Linked DNA regions of Sinorhizobium fredii. The protein of the gene in region 2 interacts with the protein of the main gene of each other region in a pairwise test. Links are inferred from orthologs where the notes say so. Each region holds a gene or a part of one and is shown on either strand. Other genes may lie near its edges. The genes, in order: NXT3_RS07075 and NXT3_RS09020.

The links.
Region 1: the proteins of NXT3_RS09020 (region 2) and NXT3_RS07075 interact in binary tests that used the Escherichia coli proteins (3 or more experiments, as listed by UniProt). The link is inferred for Sinorhizobium fredii from one-to-one orthologs.

What each region holds. Positions count from the first base shown.
Region 1 is NZ_CP024307.1:1,466,454-1,474,185, forward strand. The notes cover bases 2,163-4,898. They hold NXT3_RS07075 (TrmH family RNA methyltransferase), read right to left. Parts: upstream 4,101-4,898; coding sequence 3,225-4,100; downstream 2,163-3,224. Other genes in these bases: NXT3_RS07065 (FMN-dependent NADH-azoreductase), read left to right, coding at 2,163-2,768; NXT3_RS07070 (hypothetical protein), read left to right, coding at 2,934-3,209; NXT3_RS07090 (IclR family transcriptional regulator), read right to left, coding at 4,612-4,898. Outside these bases: NXT3_RS07050 (NAD kinase), read right to left, coding at 1-711; NXT3_RS07060 (LysR family transcriptional regulator), read right to left, coding at 1,003-1,944; more of NXT3_RS07065, read left to right, coding at 2,148-2,162; more of NXT3_RS07090, read right to left, coding at 4,899-5,403; NXT3_RS07095 (SDR family oxidoreductase), read left to right, coding at 5,528-6,265; NXT3_RS07100 (sugar ABC transporter ATP-binding protein), read left to right, coding at 6,287-7,732. UniProt on the Escherichia coli protein: Specifically methylates the ribose of guanosine 2251 in 23S rRNA.
Region 2 is NZ_CP024307.1:1,841,148-1,848,986, reverse strand. Bases 4,997-7,839 are described here. They hold NXT3_RS09020 (NAD(P)H-hydrate dehydratase), read right to left. Parts: upstream 7,235-7,839; coding sequence 5,759-7,234; downstream 4,997-5,758. Other genes in these bases: NXT3_RS09015 (P-II family nitrogen regulator), read left to right, coding at 7,577-7,839; gpt (xanthine phosphoribosyltransferase), read left to right, coding at 5,248-5,745; NXT3_RS09030 (competence/damage-inducible protein A), read left to right, coding at 4,997-5,109. Also shown: NXT3_RS09070 (HlyU family transcriptional regulator), read right to left, coding at 1-300; ilvA (threonine ammonia-lyase), read right to left, coding at 378-1,625; NXT3_RS09060 (hypothetical protein), read left to right, coding at 1,840-2,430; NXT3_RS33065 (hypothetical protein), read left to right, coding at 2,761-3,000; NXT3_RS09045 (hypothetical protein), read left to right, coding at 2,997-3,191; NXT3_RS09040 (hypothetical protein), read right to left, coding at 3,348-3,566; NXT3_RS09035 (DUF2188 domain-containing protein), read right to left, coding at 3,642-3,884; NXT3_RS31610 (hypothetical protein), read right to left, coding at 4,139-4,282; more of NXT3_RS09030, read left to right, coding at 4,354-4,996. UniProt on the Escherichia coli protein: Bifunctional enzyme that catalyzes the epimerization of the S- and R-forms of NAD(P)HX and the dehydration of the S-form of NAD(P)HX at the expense of ADP, which is converted to AMP.

The DNA.
Region 1 (7,732 bases), 370 kb from region 2 along the record:
GATGCGGGCCGTCAGCTTCTCCGATTCGGCGATCGTGACCCGAACGACCGACTTGACCTCCTGGTGATCCGCGACGGCGTTGACCGGCCGCTTCTCGGCCTCGAGAATCTCGATCTGGACGGTAACGCGGTTGGGAAGCAGCGCGCCGCGCCAGCGCCGCGGCCGGAAGGGACTGACCGGGGTCAAGGCGAGAAGCGGGGCCTCGAGCGGCAGGATCGGCCCGTGGGCGGACAGGTTATACGCAGTCGATCCCGCCGGTGTTGCGAGCAGCAGCCCGTCGCAGGTCAGTTCATCGAGCCGCACCTTGCCGTCGACGAGGACCTTGAGCTTTGCCGCCTGATAGGACTGGCGGAAGAGATAGACCTCGTTGATCGCCAGCGCGGTGAATTCGTTGCCGTTGGCGTCGAGGGTCCGCATTTCCAAGGGGTGGAAGGCGTTGTCGACGGCGCTGGCGATGCGTTCGCGCAGATCATCGGTGCTGTAGCGGTTCATCAGGAAGCCGACCGAGCCGCGATTCATGCCGTAGACGCGCTTGCCGGTATTCATCGTCTTGTGCAGCGTGTGCAGCATGAAACCATCGCCGCCGAGCGCGACGATCACGTCCGCCTCCTCCGGGTCGTGGTCGCCGTAAATCTCCTTGAGTTCCTTTGCCGCCTTCTGCGCTTCTTCGGCCGTCGAGGCGATGAAGGCGAGTGTGCTGAACTGGGTCATGCATTCAGTCCGTTTGTCGTTGCGCCCGGCGCGGCGATCGACGCCATGCCTGTTTTTCTGGCACGACCATGCGGCGAGTGCACCCGAAATTTTGAGGGGAGCCGCATTTTTGCTTTACACAAGAAAGGAATATGGTAACTCCCGTGATCGAAAAGTGCCCTTATAGCTCAGTTGGTAGAGCGGCTGATTTGTAATCAGTAGGTCGGGAGTTCGAGTCTCTCTGGGGGCACCATTTTTGAAGCTTTTCGAAGCTACCACACCTCCCCACACTGATCGGCGACTCAAATTTCCTCAAATATCGAAGGACTGCGCCGGTCTCGGGTCGATCTCGCGGCAACGCTGCATCGCCTTGATCAGGTTCTCTGCCAGATAGTCGATCAGCGCGCGCGTCGCCGGCAGCACGCCCTGGCGGGACGGAAAGACGAGATGGACCACGACGTTGCCGGAGCCCCACTCAGGCAGGACGGGGACGAGAACGCCGGTTCGGAAGGCGCGCTCGCAGATGTGGTCCGGCAAAAGCGCGATCCCCATTCCTTCGATCGCGGCGCGTTCGAGGATGACGAAATCGCTGCAGCCGATCACCGGTCGGTGGGCGATCTCGATCGATCCGCCGTTCGCGTGATAGAGGCGCCACACGTCGCTTGCGTGTTGCTCGTTCATGGAAAGCGTCGGCATTTCGGCAAGATTGGTGGTGGTGACTTCTCCGATTCGCGCAAGAAGCGTCGGGCTGGCGGCCAGCCGCGAGCGGACCTCGCCGAACTTGCGCACGATCAGGTGGCTGTCCGTATCGAGCTGGTCGCGCGCGCGAAGCGCCACGTCGAAACGCTCCTCGATGAGATCGAGACGTCGATTCGTGGCGGTGATGAGCAGTCGGACGCCCGGGTAGCGCCGATGGAAGCCCGGCAGAATGTCGGCCAGCATCGGTGCGAAGCCGAGGGGGCAGCCAAGCCGCACAACGCCCGTCGGCTCGCCGCGCACGGCGGCGACCTCGGCTTCCGCGGCCGCTACGCCGTCGAGCAGCCCCTGGGCGTGTTCATAGAAAACGCGGCCGATTTCCGTCACGCGCAGCTTGCGCGTCGAGCGCTCGAGAAGCCGCACGCCCAGTTGATCTTCCAGCCGCGCCACATGCTTGCTGAGCTTGGATTTGGGAATGTTCAAATAACGCGCGGCGGCGCTGAAGCCGTTGTTCTTCACGACGGCGGCGAAGAGGGCGATATCGTTCAGGTCCTGCATGCTAGCCTCCACCAGAGCGGGCGTCGCGCGCGCATCCGCTCTGGGAATCCAATGTAATCGTTCCGACGGAGTCTGATTTTCCCGCGCCGGAACGCTCCGATTGTTTCCCTCAGGAAACGGAATGTCAATTATTCGCCGTCTTATCCAGCGATTGTTTTCAAATCATATGTTGTGCACCGCAACTAAAAACAAAGGTGCCTCCCATGAACGTCCTTCATATCGACTCCGGCATTCTCGGAGAACATTCGGTTTCCCGTCGTCTGACGGCGGCGATCGTCTCGCAGATCAAGGCAGACCGGCCCGACGCGAAAGTCACCTATCGCGATCTCGTCTCCGAGCGCCTCCAGCATCTGACCGGCGCACAGATCATGGCGCCTGCCGACCTCGGTGAAGTCGATCCGGCGCTCGCCTCCGATATTCGGACTGGCCGCCAGATGCTCGACGAATTCCTTGCCGCTGACACGATCGTCGTCGGTGCGCCGATGTACAACTTCTCGATCCCGAGCCAGCTGAAGGCCTGGATCGACCGCCTGGCCGTCGCTGGCAAGACATTCCGTTACACCGAGGCGGGCCCGGAGGGTCTCGCCAAGGGCAAGAAGGTGATTGTCGCCTCCACGCGCGGCGGACACTATTCTGCCGGCCCGGCTTCGGCGATGGATCACCAGGAAAGCTATCTGCGGACCGTTTTCGGCTTCTTCGGCATCACCGACGTTGAGTTCGTCCGCGCCGAGGGCCTGAACCTCGGTGCCGACCAGAAGCAGTTCGCCATTGCCGAAGCTGAAAAGACCATCGCGGAAGGCAACGTTCTGCGCCTGGCGAGCTAAGATTGAATTCGGCCGGCGCCGGAGTGAGATGAGGAAAACTGTTCGTGGTTTTTCGCCCGCATCCCGCTCACCAAAAGTGCCGGTCTGTTGCGGAAGAATGCCGGTCGCGCAAGCGGCCGGCATTCTTCGTTTCTGATCGGGCCGGATTTGCGGTATTCTAGCGAGATGAGAAGCCTGGTCGTTCTGCAGGTTCTGGCCCTGTCGCTGGCGGCTGCCGCCATGGTCGCCGAGAGTGCGGCTGCGTCGCCGCCGGACCGGCGCTGTACCTGTCGCAATCGCGACGGGACGAAATACGAACTCGGCCAGATGACATGCATCCGGGTCGGCGGCATCTCCTACATGGCGCGCTGCGAAATGAACCTCAACGTCACGACCTGGAAGAAGGTGCGTGACGGCTGTCCGACGGCGCACATGACCTTAAGCGCCGTGCCGGTGCTTTGACCGGCATCGGCCGTCTCAAGCCTTGAGGTGCTGCCTTGCTGCATACATCGCGATCGCCGCGGCGTTCGAGACATTGAGCGACTTGATGGCGCCGGGCATATCGAGTCGGGCCAGCGCCGCAACGGTCTGCCGCGTCTTCTGCCGCAGCCCCTTGCCTTCCGATCCAACCACCAGGGCGATCTTCTCGCCAGAGAAGGTATCCTCCAGCGGTTGCGGACCCTCCGAATCAAGACCGATCGTCTGGAAGCCCAGATTGTGCAGTTCTTCAATCGTATCGGCGAGATTGGTTATCTGGATATAGGGAATGAGTTCCAGCGCCCCGGAGGCCGATTTTGCGAGCACGCCTGATTCGGTCGGGCTATGGCGCATGGTGGTGATCAGCGCGCCGGCTTCGAACGCCACCGCCGAGCGCATGATGGCGCCGACATTGTGCGGATCGGTCACCTGGTCGAGCAGGAGGATCAACGAACATTCGCTGAGCGCCTCGAGCTTGCGGTGCGGCAGCGGCCGCGTCTCCAGCATGACGCCCTGGTGGATGGCATCCGGCCCGAGGACCCGATCGAGATCCTGCGGCGTTACGATTTCGACTGGGAAGGGGAGTGACGAAGGCTCGCCGAGTTCCAGCCTCGCCGCCGCATTCTGCGTCACGCTGAGGCGGATGACCGTGCGCTCCGGATTGTCGAGGGCGGCGCGGACCGTGTGCAGCCCATAGAGAAGCACCTGCTCTGGCGCCAGCGCCGGCGGCTTCCAGTCGGCCGGCATCTTCCGGCGCTTGTCCGGGCGGGGTGTCGGAATCTCGCCGCGCTCGCGGCGGGCGTCGCGATGCGCGCGCCGCAGAGTGGCGTAGTGGCTGTCCTTGGCGCTCTTGTCGCCGCTCTTGTCCTTGCTCATGCGCGTCTTATAGTGAGGTTCGTTCGGTCTTGGAAATGGTTTCGGATAGTGCGGCCGCCGGTGTCTGTGGAGAATTTCTGAAATTTTCCGTTTCGCTCTGTTGACAGGAGGAATGCGGGCGGCCATATACCCGGCGCAGATCGAAAGGCGGCACGAAACGGCGCCGCTTCTTCCACGATCTCAAAAGCTTGGTCGATTGATCCCGACAGAATAATGGAGGGATGCCCGAGTGGTTAAAGGGGACGGACTGTAAATCCGTTGGCTCAGCCTACGTTGGTTCAAATCCAACTCCCTCCACCATTCTGCTTCAGGATCGAAGGCCCGCGGGTATAGCTCAATGGTAGAGCAGCAGCCTTCCAAGCTGAATACGCGGGTTCGATTCCCGCTACCCGCTCCAGCCTCTTTGCCGCCTCAGAAGCAGTGACTAGCCTCCGCGTAACGAACTGCCGCTGAGCCGACGATAAATTCATCTTCGGCGAGCCAATGAAGTGAGCTACAAGTTGGTTGGCTCTCAGTGCAGGCTTAGGGCTTCTGTCAGGGTAAGCAACCGTGCCAATGCTTCATCAAGCTTCTGTGCTCGTTTGTCGTCAACGTGCTCGATGAATGCACATGTGACGACCGATGTTGCATCCCCATGTGGGCCGAGGATCGGAGCGCTTATATCAGTTACGCCAACAAGTTGGCCGGAAGCGCCAATGCGGTAACCCTGTCGACGGACCGCGTCGATTTCATCGCCCGTTGCCCCCTGCAACAGCTTAGGCGAAGCCACCCCCCACTGTTTGAGTGTTTCGTCCAAGCGTTCGGGGGCTTGGAATGCAATCAACGTTATGCCCGAACCCGTCGTAAAAAGTTCGAGCTGACTGCCAACCCTGGCGCGAAACTCCCAATGAGACGTGGGGCTTGCCTGAGCGACGATGAGACCGGTTCCGAACTCCGGGATCACGAGATGGCAGGATTGGTCCGTTTGGCGCGCAAAGTCGTCCATCAAAGGCTGCGCACTGGCGACCAGTCGTCGATATGGAGGGTATCGATTGGCTAGAAGGAACATCTTCATGGACAGGGAGTAGCGGTCGCCACCCTCCGACCGGGCTACGTACCCCCTCGCGACCAGACGCTCAAGCATGCGAAAGATCTGCGATGGGCTCAGTCCCATTTCCCGCACGATCTCGGTCCGGGTCATGCCGCCGCTTTGATTGGCCAATATCTCGAGGATATCCAAGCCCTTGTCGAGCGCGGGTGCGCGGTATTTCTCGTCCTGATCCAATCCTTCCGCCAATACGGGTTTTTGCGGTTTCGTTGCCATTCACGCCCTCCAGACCCGGACTCATAGCGATGTCTACAAAAAAAGAATATCGGCATCGACTTGTCAAAGCCGTTCGTATGTGAAACATTATTTTATATACGAACTTTGGCGCACGGGGGGAATTATGCGTCTGAAGGACAAGACCATTCTCGTCACGGCAGGCGGTCAGGGCATAGGCAGGGCAAGTGTTCTCGCATGCCGTGACGAAGGCGCGCGGGTGATTGCAACCGATATCAACGGGGCGGCACTCGAAGGGCTGGACGGGGTCGAGACATTGCTGCTGGACGTCACTGACCGGCAGGCTGTCGAAGCCGTTGCGGCGCAAGTAGGTCCTGTCGATGGCCTCTTCAATTGCGCCGGGGTCGTGCACAACGGAACGCTTCTCGATATCGCCGACGATGACTGGGCCTTTGCCTTCGATCTGAACGTCACGGCGATGATGCGTCTTACGCGTGCTTGCCTGCCCGGGATGCTCGATCGGGCGGCCAACACCGGAACCGCTTCGATCCTGAATATGGCCTCGATGGCTTCCTCGATAAAGGGTTTTGCCAATCGGACAGCCTATGGTGCCAGCAAGGCGGCGGTCATCGGTCTGACCAAGGCGATTGCCGCGGATTTCGTCAAGCAAGGCATTCGTTGCAATGCCATCTGCCCGGGCACGGTCGACACGCCCTCGCTGCGCGGACGTATCGCTTCAGCTGCCGATCCGGAGCAGGCCGAGAAAGACTTTATCGCGCGCCAGCCCATGGGCCGCCTGGCGACGGTCGATGACGTCGTCCCCTTGGTTGTTTTCCTGCTGTCCGATGAAAGCCGGTTCGTTTCAGGACAGGCCATGCTGGTGGACGGCGGCGTGACCATCTAAGCGCGCGGGAGGAGCGGCGTCATGAGCGAGCTGGTGCGGATGGAGGGGATCGACAAGAGTTTCCCGGGCGTACACGCGTTAAAATCCGTCGATTTCGAACTTCGGCCCGCCGAGGTCCACGCGCTGATGGGCGAGAACGGCGCGGGTAAGTCGACATTGATGAAGGTGCTGTCCGGTATCTATCAACCAGACAGCGGTCGCGTGCTCGTGGACGCCCAGGAAGTGTCCATTCGAACTCCCAAGACGGCACAGGATCTCGGCATCGGCATCATTCATCAGGAACTGGCGTTGATGCACGACCTCACCGTCGCCCAGAACATCTGGATCGGCCGGGAGCCGCGCCTTTCCTTGGGACGGCTTGACGAGGCGAAGCTGAATGCGGATACCGCCGCCATCTTCGCCGGCATGAACATCCGCATGGATCCGCGCACGCCGGTCGCGGGCCTCACCATCGCCCGCCAGCAGATGGTAGAGATCGCAAAGGCGCTGAGCTATCGGTCGCGCGTTTTGATTATGGACGAGCCGACGGCCGCGCTCAACGATGCGGAGATCAGCGAACTCTTCACCATCATCCGCCGCCTCAAGGACGAGGGCGTCGGCATCATATACATCAGTCACAAGATGGACGAGATCAAACGCATCTCCGACCGTGTGACCGTGATGCGCGACGGTGCCCGTGTCGGCACGGTCCAGGCTGAGGAAACGCCGATCTCCAAGATCATCTCGATGATGGTCGGGCGCGAACTGAAGGACGAGACGGTCGTCATCCCCGATCTCTCCGCCGCAGAAACGGCGCTGGAGGTGCGCGGCATCCGGCGCGGCAAGGAGCTGAAGGATATCAGCTTTGACCTGAAGAAGGGCGAGATCCTCGGCTTTGCCGGGCTGATGGGCGCCGGGCGAACCGAGCTTGCCCGAGCCATTTTTGGCGCCGAGCCGATCGAAGCGGGCGAGATTTTCGTGCAGGGTAAGCCGGTTCGGATCACCAGTCCCGCCGACGCGGTGCGCGCCGGCATCGGCTATCTCTCGGAAGATCGCAAGCATTTCGGTCTCGCGCTCGGCATGGATGTACGCGCCAACATCGCCATGGCGAGCCTGCCGCGTTATGCCGACGCCATCGGCCGGATCGACGAGCCGGCGCTTGGGTCCATCGCCGCGGAGTACATCGCCAAGCTGAACATCCGTACGCCGGGCGACCGGCAGGAGGTGCGGCTCTTGTCGGGTGGCAACCAGCAGAAGGTAGTCATCGCCAAATGGCTGTTGCGGGATTGCGATGTGCTGATCTTCGACGAGCCGACCCGCGGCATCGACGTCGGCGCCAAGGCCGAAATCTATCGTCTTCTCAACGAGCTGGCCAGCGCCGGCAAGGCGATCATCGTTATTTCCAGCGAGCTGCCGGAAGTGCTGCGCCTTTCCCATCGTATCGCCGTCATGTGTGAGGGACGCTTGACAGGCATCCTGCCGGGCGGT
Region 2 (7,839 bases):
CTCGTCGGCAAAGAGCGCCGCGCGCTGCTCGTCGACGATCTGCCGCCCCTTGCGGAGCGCCGAATCGATGGCGTCCTGCTCGGAGGTGAAGAGATCGGCGCGGATGAAATTACGCACTTTCGTGCCGCCCTCGGGCATCGTCTTTTCGATGCTGCCGGCAAGCCGGAACTGCGCGCCCTCGCGCATCGGCGTCGCGCGGATCAGGCAATCCGCATAGGTCTCGGTCTTGCCCGAAGCGGGCTGAACCGGCTTTTCGGAGCCACCGGAGAGGCCGAACAATTTCGAGAAAAACGATGCCATGGCTCATGGTTAGCCGTGGCTGCGGCCCCTGTCAAAGCCAAAATTGGTTCGCTTGCGCTGCCCGGCGGCAAAGCGCGTCAGATGACCAGATTGGCGAGAATCTCGTTCTCGGTGATGTCCTGGTATCGCAGCCCGGCCGCGTCGAAACGCTGCTTCAGCAGCGGGAAGTTCTCCGCGTGCTTGGTCTCGATGCCGATCAGCACGGAGCCGAAATTGCGCGCCGACTTCTTCAGATATTCGAACCGGGCGATGTCATCCTCTTCGCCCAGCAGATTGAGGAAATCGCGCAAGGCGCCCGGTCGCTGCGCCATGCGCAAAATGAAGTATTTCTTCAAGCCCGCATGGCGCATGGCGCGCTCCTTGACGTCCGGCAGGCGCTCGAAGTCGAAATTGCCGCCGGAAACGACCGCGACCACCGTCTTGCCTACCAGCCGCTCGCGACCGAGTACTTCCAGCGCAGTAATCGACAGCGCGCCGGCCGGCTCGAGCACCACGCCTTCGACATTCAGCATCTCGATGATCGTCAGACAGATGGCGTTTTCGGCGAGAAGCATCACCTGCTCGGGCGCGAAATCGCGGAGCGCCGAGAAATTGAGATCGCCGATGCGCCCCACCGCCGCGCCGTCGACGAAATTATCCACCTGATCGAGCGTCACGACGCTGCCCGCCTCCAGGCTGCGCCGCAAGCTCGGCGCGCCCTCCGGCTCGCAGAACATGAACCGGTCGGGCATCAAGGCATCACGGAAATAGCCGGTCACGCCGGCCGCCAGTCCGCCGCCGCCGACGGGCAGCACGACGAGATCGGGAAGCAGCCCCTCCGGCAATTGCGCGACGATCTCCGCCGCGACCGTCGCCTGCCCTTCGATGATATCTGCATGATCGAAGGGCGGCACCATGACGCCCGCAATCGCCTCGACATGGTCGCGGGCGGCCTGGTAGCACTGGTCGAAGATATCGCCGACGAGGCGGATGGTGATGTATTCGCCGCCGAAGATGCGGGTCTTGTCGATCTTCTGCTGCGGCGTCGTCACCGGCATGAAGACGACACCCGGAACGCCGAAGTGCCGGCAAACGAAGGCGAAGCCCTGCGCATGGTTTCCGGCCGAGGCGCAGACGAAGGTCTTGCCGGAAGCACCGGCCGCAAGTGCCTTGCGGAAGAAGTTGAAGGCACCGCGGATTTTGTAGGAGCGTACCGGCGAAAGATCCTCGCGCTTCAGATAGACGGTGGCGCCGTAGCGCGCGCTCAGGTGATCGTTGGGCTGCAGCGGCGTCGCCGGAAAGATTTCGCGCATCGCCGCGGCCGCCTGTTCAACATCCTGCTTCATCTCGTGCCATCACCCGTTCCATCTTGATCGCTGTCGCTATCGCACATTGCTGCGACTGAAACCACCGATTTGACTTGCTGCGCGCTTGGCCTGGCAAAGACTCGCGAACCATCACTCTACGCCGATCGGCTGCGGTCACGGCAGTCTCCTTCGGCTTGACTTGCGCATGCCAAATGCCGACAGTTTTCAGCAATCGGGATGCTGGGAAACTGAGATGGCGAACTATCTCTCCATGCTAGCGATGCTGGCTCTGGCCGCCCCTGTCCTGGCCGTTTCCGGAGCCGAAGCGGGGCCGCTTTCCGATGCCGCGGTGAAAGCGGAGAAGCAGGCAAGCGACGGCGACGCGGCAGGAGCACGAGAAACGCTGCGCCAGGCCGTCAGCGCGTTCTCGCAGACCCTTCCCTTCGCGATCGGCAAGGCGCTTTTCGTCACGGCCGAACCGGCAGGCTACGCCATGTACGAGCCGAAGCAGGATTCGGTCTTCAAGCCCGGCGAGACGCTGCTCTCCTATGTCGAGCCGGTCGGCCTCACCTGGAAGGACGCAAGCGCCAAGGGCAAGCTCGAAACGCGCTTCACCGTCGATCTCGACATCGTCAGCCCCAAGGGCGAGGTGCTTGCGACCCGCAAGGCATTCGGCGACTTCACCTTCACCGGCTATCTTCGCAACCAGGAGATCTATGCGACGCTGACCGTCGACGTCAGCGGCGCGCCTGCCGGCGACTACGTCCTGCGCTTCCGCTTCAACGACATCAACAGCGGCAAGAGCGCAACCGTCGACCAGCCGTTCAAGATTGCGGCGGAGTGATTGAGAGGCAGCAGCATTTCGGTGGTGGTGCGGACGACGGGGATCGAACCCGTACAGCCTAAGGCCGAGGGATTTTAAGTCCCTTGCGTCTACCAGTTTCGCCACGTCCGCATACCGCGTTTGGAATACTTTGCGATTCAAGCGATGGGAAGGGCCGCCAGCGCATTTTTTGATGTGCGTCTCCGCGAACATGCTCAAGCCGCATCTTGCACCGAGAGTCGCGCAAAAAATTCGCATCAACCCCTGATTCGCCAGGGGTTCAAACCTTGCGTGTTGCTGGCAATATTCGATCCAAAGACTGTCCTGGCATCGATGGCAGAGGGGATCGGCGTGCGTCCGTTGCGAGCGTCTAGCAGCACACCTTTGTGGCCGGAAGACCTTGACGCGCTTCAGCGCGTGTTCGACCGGCTGTGTAACGAGTATCGGTGGCCGCGCAAGAGTGCCCAGGCGCAGCGATATGGGCGGATGCTGATCGAAGAGTATCAGGCCGGCACCAGGGACGAGCGCCTGCTGCTGGCGGCAGGCCGCTCGTTTATCGACCGCTCTCTCGCCCAAAAGAGGCCGGCATGACGCAGCAGGTTTCGATCGACAGCGAGGATCTCGCCGAAAAACGACGCGTCATCGACGCGATGAAGGACGACTTCGCCAGCGCCATCGAGGCGCGGCAGGCGGAACTGCGCGCCCGCGACCTGCCCGGACAGCGGACGGGCTGGATTGGCATGCTTGTGCAAAACCGCGCTGAGAGGCGTCCTGTGGCGTGAAACCGCGGCGCGTGGCTCGCGCCTGAAATTCCGTGCACGAAAACAACGCCTGCAGCGCCGTGCACCTTTCAGGACGCACGCTGCAAGTCTTTGAAACTAAGCATCGTTTCTTCCGACAATCGCGTCCGATTTTCGGGCCGATGCGCCAGACGCAGCTCAGTGATAAAAGAAACAGTCGCAATCGGCCTTCTGGGCGTCTTCGCCGCGCCAGACCCGGACTGCCAGTTTCGACGACTCGCCATTGTCCTCGAGCCGTAACCCGAGCAGCGATACTGCGGCTGCCTTCGGGTTGGGTGCATCGACTTCGATGACCGATCCGACCTGGTGAACGCCCTCCCGAGCGGTCCAGGTGAAGATCTGAACGCTGTAGTGCATAGATATCCTCCGTCGCGCTGTCGCTCGCGCCAGGGGCGGGCAGGATTTTAGGGGTCCGCAGGCAAAGCCCCTATCTCAGCCGTCCTCGACGGTTGCTTCAGGTCGATCTCCTCCATCAGCGTGTTCGAAATGCCAGTTTCCCTGCTCATCCTGGAAGCTGATTTCCTCGTCGTCGCCGCCAACTTGCTGTTCCGCGGCGGCAGCCTTTGCGGCCGCCAGCGCCATCTCGCGACTGGGAAAGGGCTCTGAATACGCTTCGGCGGCCTTGTAGGCCCAGCCTCCGTCGTGTTGAACGATCGAATAGGTGATCCGCGCCATTCTTCACTCCCATGGATGTCCAGGGACATTCCTGCCCACGGTTGGACCGTTGCCGCACGGCCGCACTGCTCCTCCTTGCCTGTGGCAGTCCACCTCGGACGGGGCGATGTTAACACAAATTGGCTAGCGTTGTGCCTTTTTTGAAGGAGGGTGCGCCCACCTCCTACCATTTTAGAATTAAACAGCGATATCAACGACAAGCGCGGCCACTTGATGCGGCAGCGCTCGCTCAGACGTGGCTAATTCTACTTTGATCAGTCCGCGCGCATGGCGAGCATGCTCGCCACATGAGCGCCCTGCTTGCCGACCAATTTACCCTCGTTGCGGGATAACCGAAGAAAAACGCCTTCGATGCCCGGCAATTCCGCTTGATCGCCGCCGCCGGCAAGTTTTATCAACGCGCATGCTGCCATCAGAACGGGCTAGCAGTAAGATCGTGTCGAACGATCCGAACCATTCCGGAGCGCAAATGACCAGTGCCAGTATTGTCACCGCTGCCATGCTCGCCATTGGCGACGAGCTTCTCTCCGGCCGGACCAAGGACAAGAACATCGGCCACCTGGCCGACATGCTGACGATGGTCGGGATCGATCTGCGCGAAGTTCGTATCGTCGCCGACGACGAGGAGGCGATCGTCGAGGCCGTCAATGCGCTGCGCGGACGCTACGACCATGTCTTTACCTCTGGCGGCATCGGCCCCACGCATGACGACATCACCGCCGACGCGATCTCGAAGGCGTTCGGGGTCGAATGCGTCCACGATCCGAAGGCGATGGAACTGCTCGGCGCGTTGTATGAGCGGCGCGGCATGGAATTCACGGAGGCGCGCAAGCGGATGGCGCGCATGCCGCTCGGCGCAGCCCACATCGCCAATCCGGTATCGACCGCTCCCGGCTTCAAGATAGGCAATGTCTACGTCATGGCCGGGGTGCCGCAGGTGTTTCAGGCGATGCTCGATAGCCTGCTTCCCAGCCTTCCGACCGGTACGCCGGTTCTGTCGCGTACGGTCCGGTCGCCCTTCGGTGAAGGAGATATCGGGACTCTTTTGACCGAGGTGCAGAAGCACCATCCCGAAACGAGCATCGGTTCCTATCCGAAATTCGACGGCAAGAGCTTCTCGACCGATATCGTCATCCGCGGCCGTGACGAGTCGGCCATTGCAGCAGCCGAAGCCGATGTGGCGGCGATGATCGAGGCGATCTCGCGCTCGCGCCAGGGCACCTAGGCTCGCCCCGCACCGCGGCCAAATCCTGCCCATACAAGCCCTTGCGCTGCGGGCTTCCTTGCCGGTATTGCATTCGCTAACGGGAAGCGCCGCAGGAGCGACTCCCAACCTATTCGATCAGATATCGGAGCGCCTCATATGTCTCTTCCCGAAAAAGCCTTTCCCGTATCCTGGGATCAGTTTCACCGCGACGCGCGCGCGCTCGCCTGGCGGCTGGCCGATAACGGGCAGGAATGGCGGGCCATGGTCTGCATCACCCGCGGCGGTCTCGTGCCGGCGGCGATCATCTCCCGGGAACTCAACATCCGCATGATCGAAACCGTCTGCATCGCCTCCTATCATGATTACGACATGCAGGGGCAGATGAAGGTGCTCAAGGGCATCTCGCCGGAAATCGCCAAGGGCGGCGGCGAAGGCGTTCTCATCGTCGACGACCTGACCGATACCGGCAAGACCGCCGCCGAAGTGCGCGCCATGCTGCCCAAGGCGCATTTTGCCGCGGTGTATGCCAAACCGAAGGGCCGGCCGCTGGTCGACACCTTCGTCACCGAGGTCAGCCAGGACACCTGGATCTACTTCCCCTGGGACATGGGCTTCACCTATCAGGAGCCGATCGCCAAGGGCAGCCGCGGCTGACCCCCTCGCTCCTTCAGGGGCGCGGCGGAATGTTTTCAACCAGCGTCTCGGCCGTCAAGGCGCGGCCGGCACGGATGCCCGCCACGCCGTGGCGCCAGACCGCGGCGGCGGCCGCTTCGAAAGCCGGAAAGCCCTGCGCCAGATGTGCGCCGATGATGCCGGCCAGTACATCGCCCGATCCGGCGGTGGCAAGCCAGGGCGGCGCATTCCCGTTCACCACCGCTAGGCCGGACGGCGCCGCCACGACGGTGTCCGACCCCTTGTAGACGATCACCGCATGGCTGAGCCTTGCCGCGGCTTGCGCCTTTTCGATCTTGGAGAGCGTGGTATCGGCCGCGACGTCCGGGAACAGGCGCGCGAACTCACCCTCGTGCGGCGTCATGACCACTTGGCCGCCGCATTCGGCGATCTTATCGAACAGCTTTTCCCTTTCCTGCTGAAAGGAACTCATGCCGTCGGCATCGAGGACCAGACCGCGGTCGCAGAGCATCAGGGCGAAGTCCCTCGCCTTCTTGCCGACGCCAAAACCCGGGCCGAGCACGAAGGTGTTGAGCCGCTTGTCGCGCAGCCATTCGGCCAGATCGGCGGCGCTGCCTATTTCCTTGAGCATGACGGCAGTCAGGTGCGAAGCGTTGGTGGCAAGTGCCTCCGGCGGCGAGCCGAGCGTCACCAGCCCCGCCCCCGCGACGAGGCCCGCTGCGGCGGAGAGCCGCGCCGCACCGGTAGAGATCGGCCCGCCGGAAAGGACGGCAAGGTGGCCGCGCTTGAATTTATGCGTGCCGGCGTCGAGACCGCCGGCATAGTGTCTCCAGACGGCCGGGCCATTGATCCGCAGGGCGCCCGCCCTTGCGGCGACGAGCCGAGCGGGAATGCCGATATCGAAAACCTCGAGCGTACCGCATAATTGACGCCCCGGCATCAGCACATGTCCCGGCTTCGCCGCCATGAAAGTGACCGTGTGGGTGGCGGTGAAGCTTGCGCCGCGCACTTCGCCGCTGCGTCCATCAATTCCGGAAGGCAGATCGACCGCCAGAACCGGTATCCTGTTCGCACTGACACGATTGATGACCGCTTCCGCAGCATCCGGCAGGTTGCGAGCGAGCCCCGCCCCGAACAGCGCGTCGACGACGATATCGCCCGCCTGCGGCTCGTAAGCCTCGAGGGGTAGTCCTGCGAGCCGACAGCCCTTGCGCGCCCTGGCTGCGTCGCCCCGCAATTTATCGGCGTCGCCGAGGATATATAACGCGACCTGCGCACCGCTCTCCGCCAAGACTTCTGCGGCGACATAGCCATCGCCGCCATTGTTGCCCGGGCCGCAGAGTACGACGAAGCGCAGGGCGGCCGGGAACAGCCGCAGCGCGGCAGCGCACACCGCTAGCCCTGCCGAGCGCATCAGCGAGAAACTGTCGATGCCGGAATCGGCTGCGTCCTTGTCGATCGCCGCCATTTCAACCGGCGTCACCAGCATATCTTCGAGCGCGTCATCCATGACGCGATCTAAGCGCGGCCGCGCGCACTAGACAAGAGCCCGCAGGACAACGCAGCCTGAGCATTTTTCATGCATTTGCCTATAATTGGTGCTCAAATATGAGGCTTATCGCATTAAACGGCAGCGAACGCCTTGCGATCACCCGTGGCGGGGAGTGAATCTTCATAAAAAATAGGCAGGTGCGAATGAGAGAGACAAGCCGGTGGCAGCCGACTCGACCTGAGCGGGTGAAAAGTCCCTCATCTCGCATCATGCCTCTATAAAATTGGCACGCTACATGCATACTGGAAGGCGAGCGGGTGAGACCCAGCTTTACAGGGAGAAGCGGAGAGACATTTTCTCATGAAAAAGATCGAAGCGATCATTAAGCCCTTCAAGCTCGACGAAGTGAAGGAAGCCCTTCAAGAAGTCGGCCTGCAAGGCATAACCGTCACGGAAGCCAAAGGCTTCGGGCGGCAGAAGGGACACACGGAGCTCTACCGGGGGGCCGAATACGTCGTCGATTTCCTGCCGAAGGTAAAGGTGGAAGTCGTGCTGGCGGACGAGAATGCGGAAGCCGTCATTGAGGCCATCCGCAACGCCGCCCAGACAGGCCGCATCGGCGA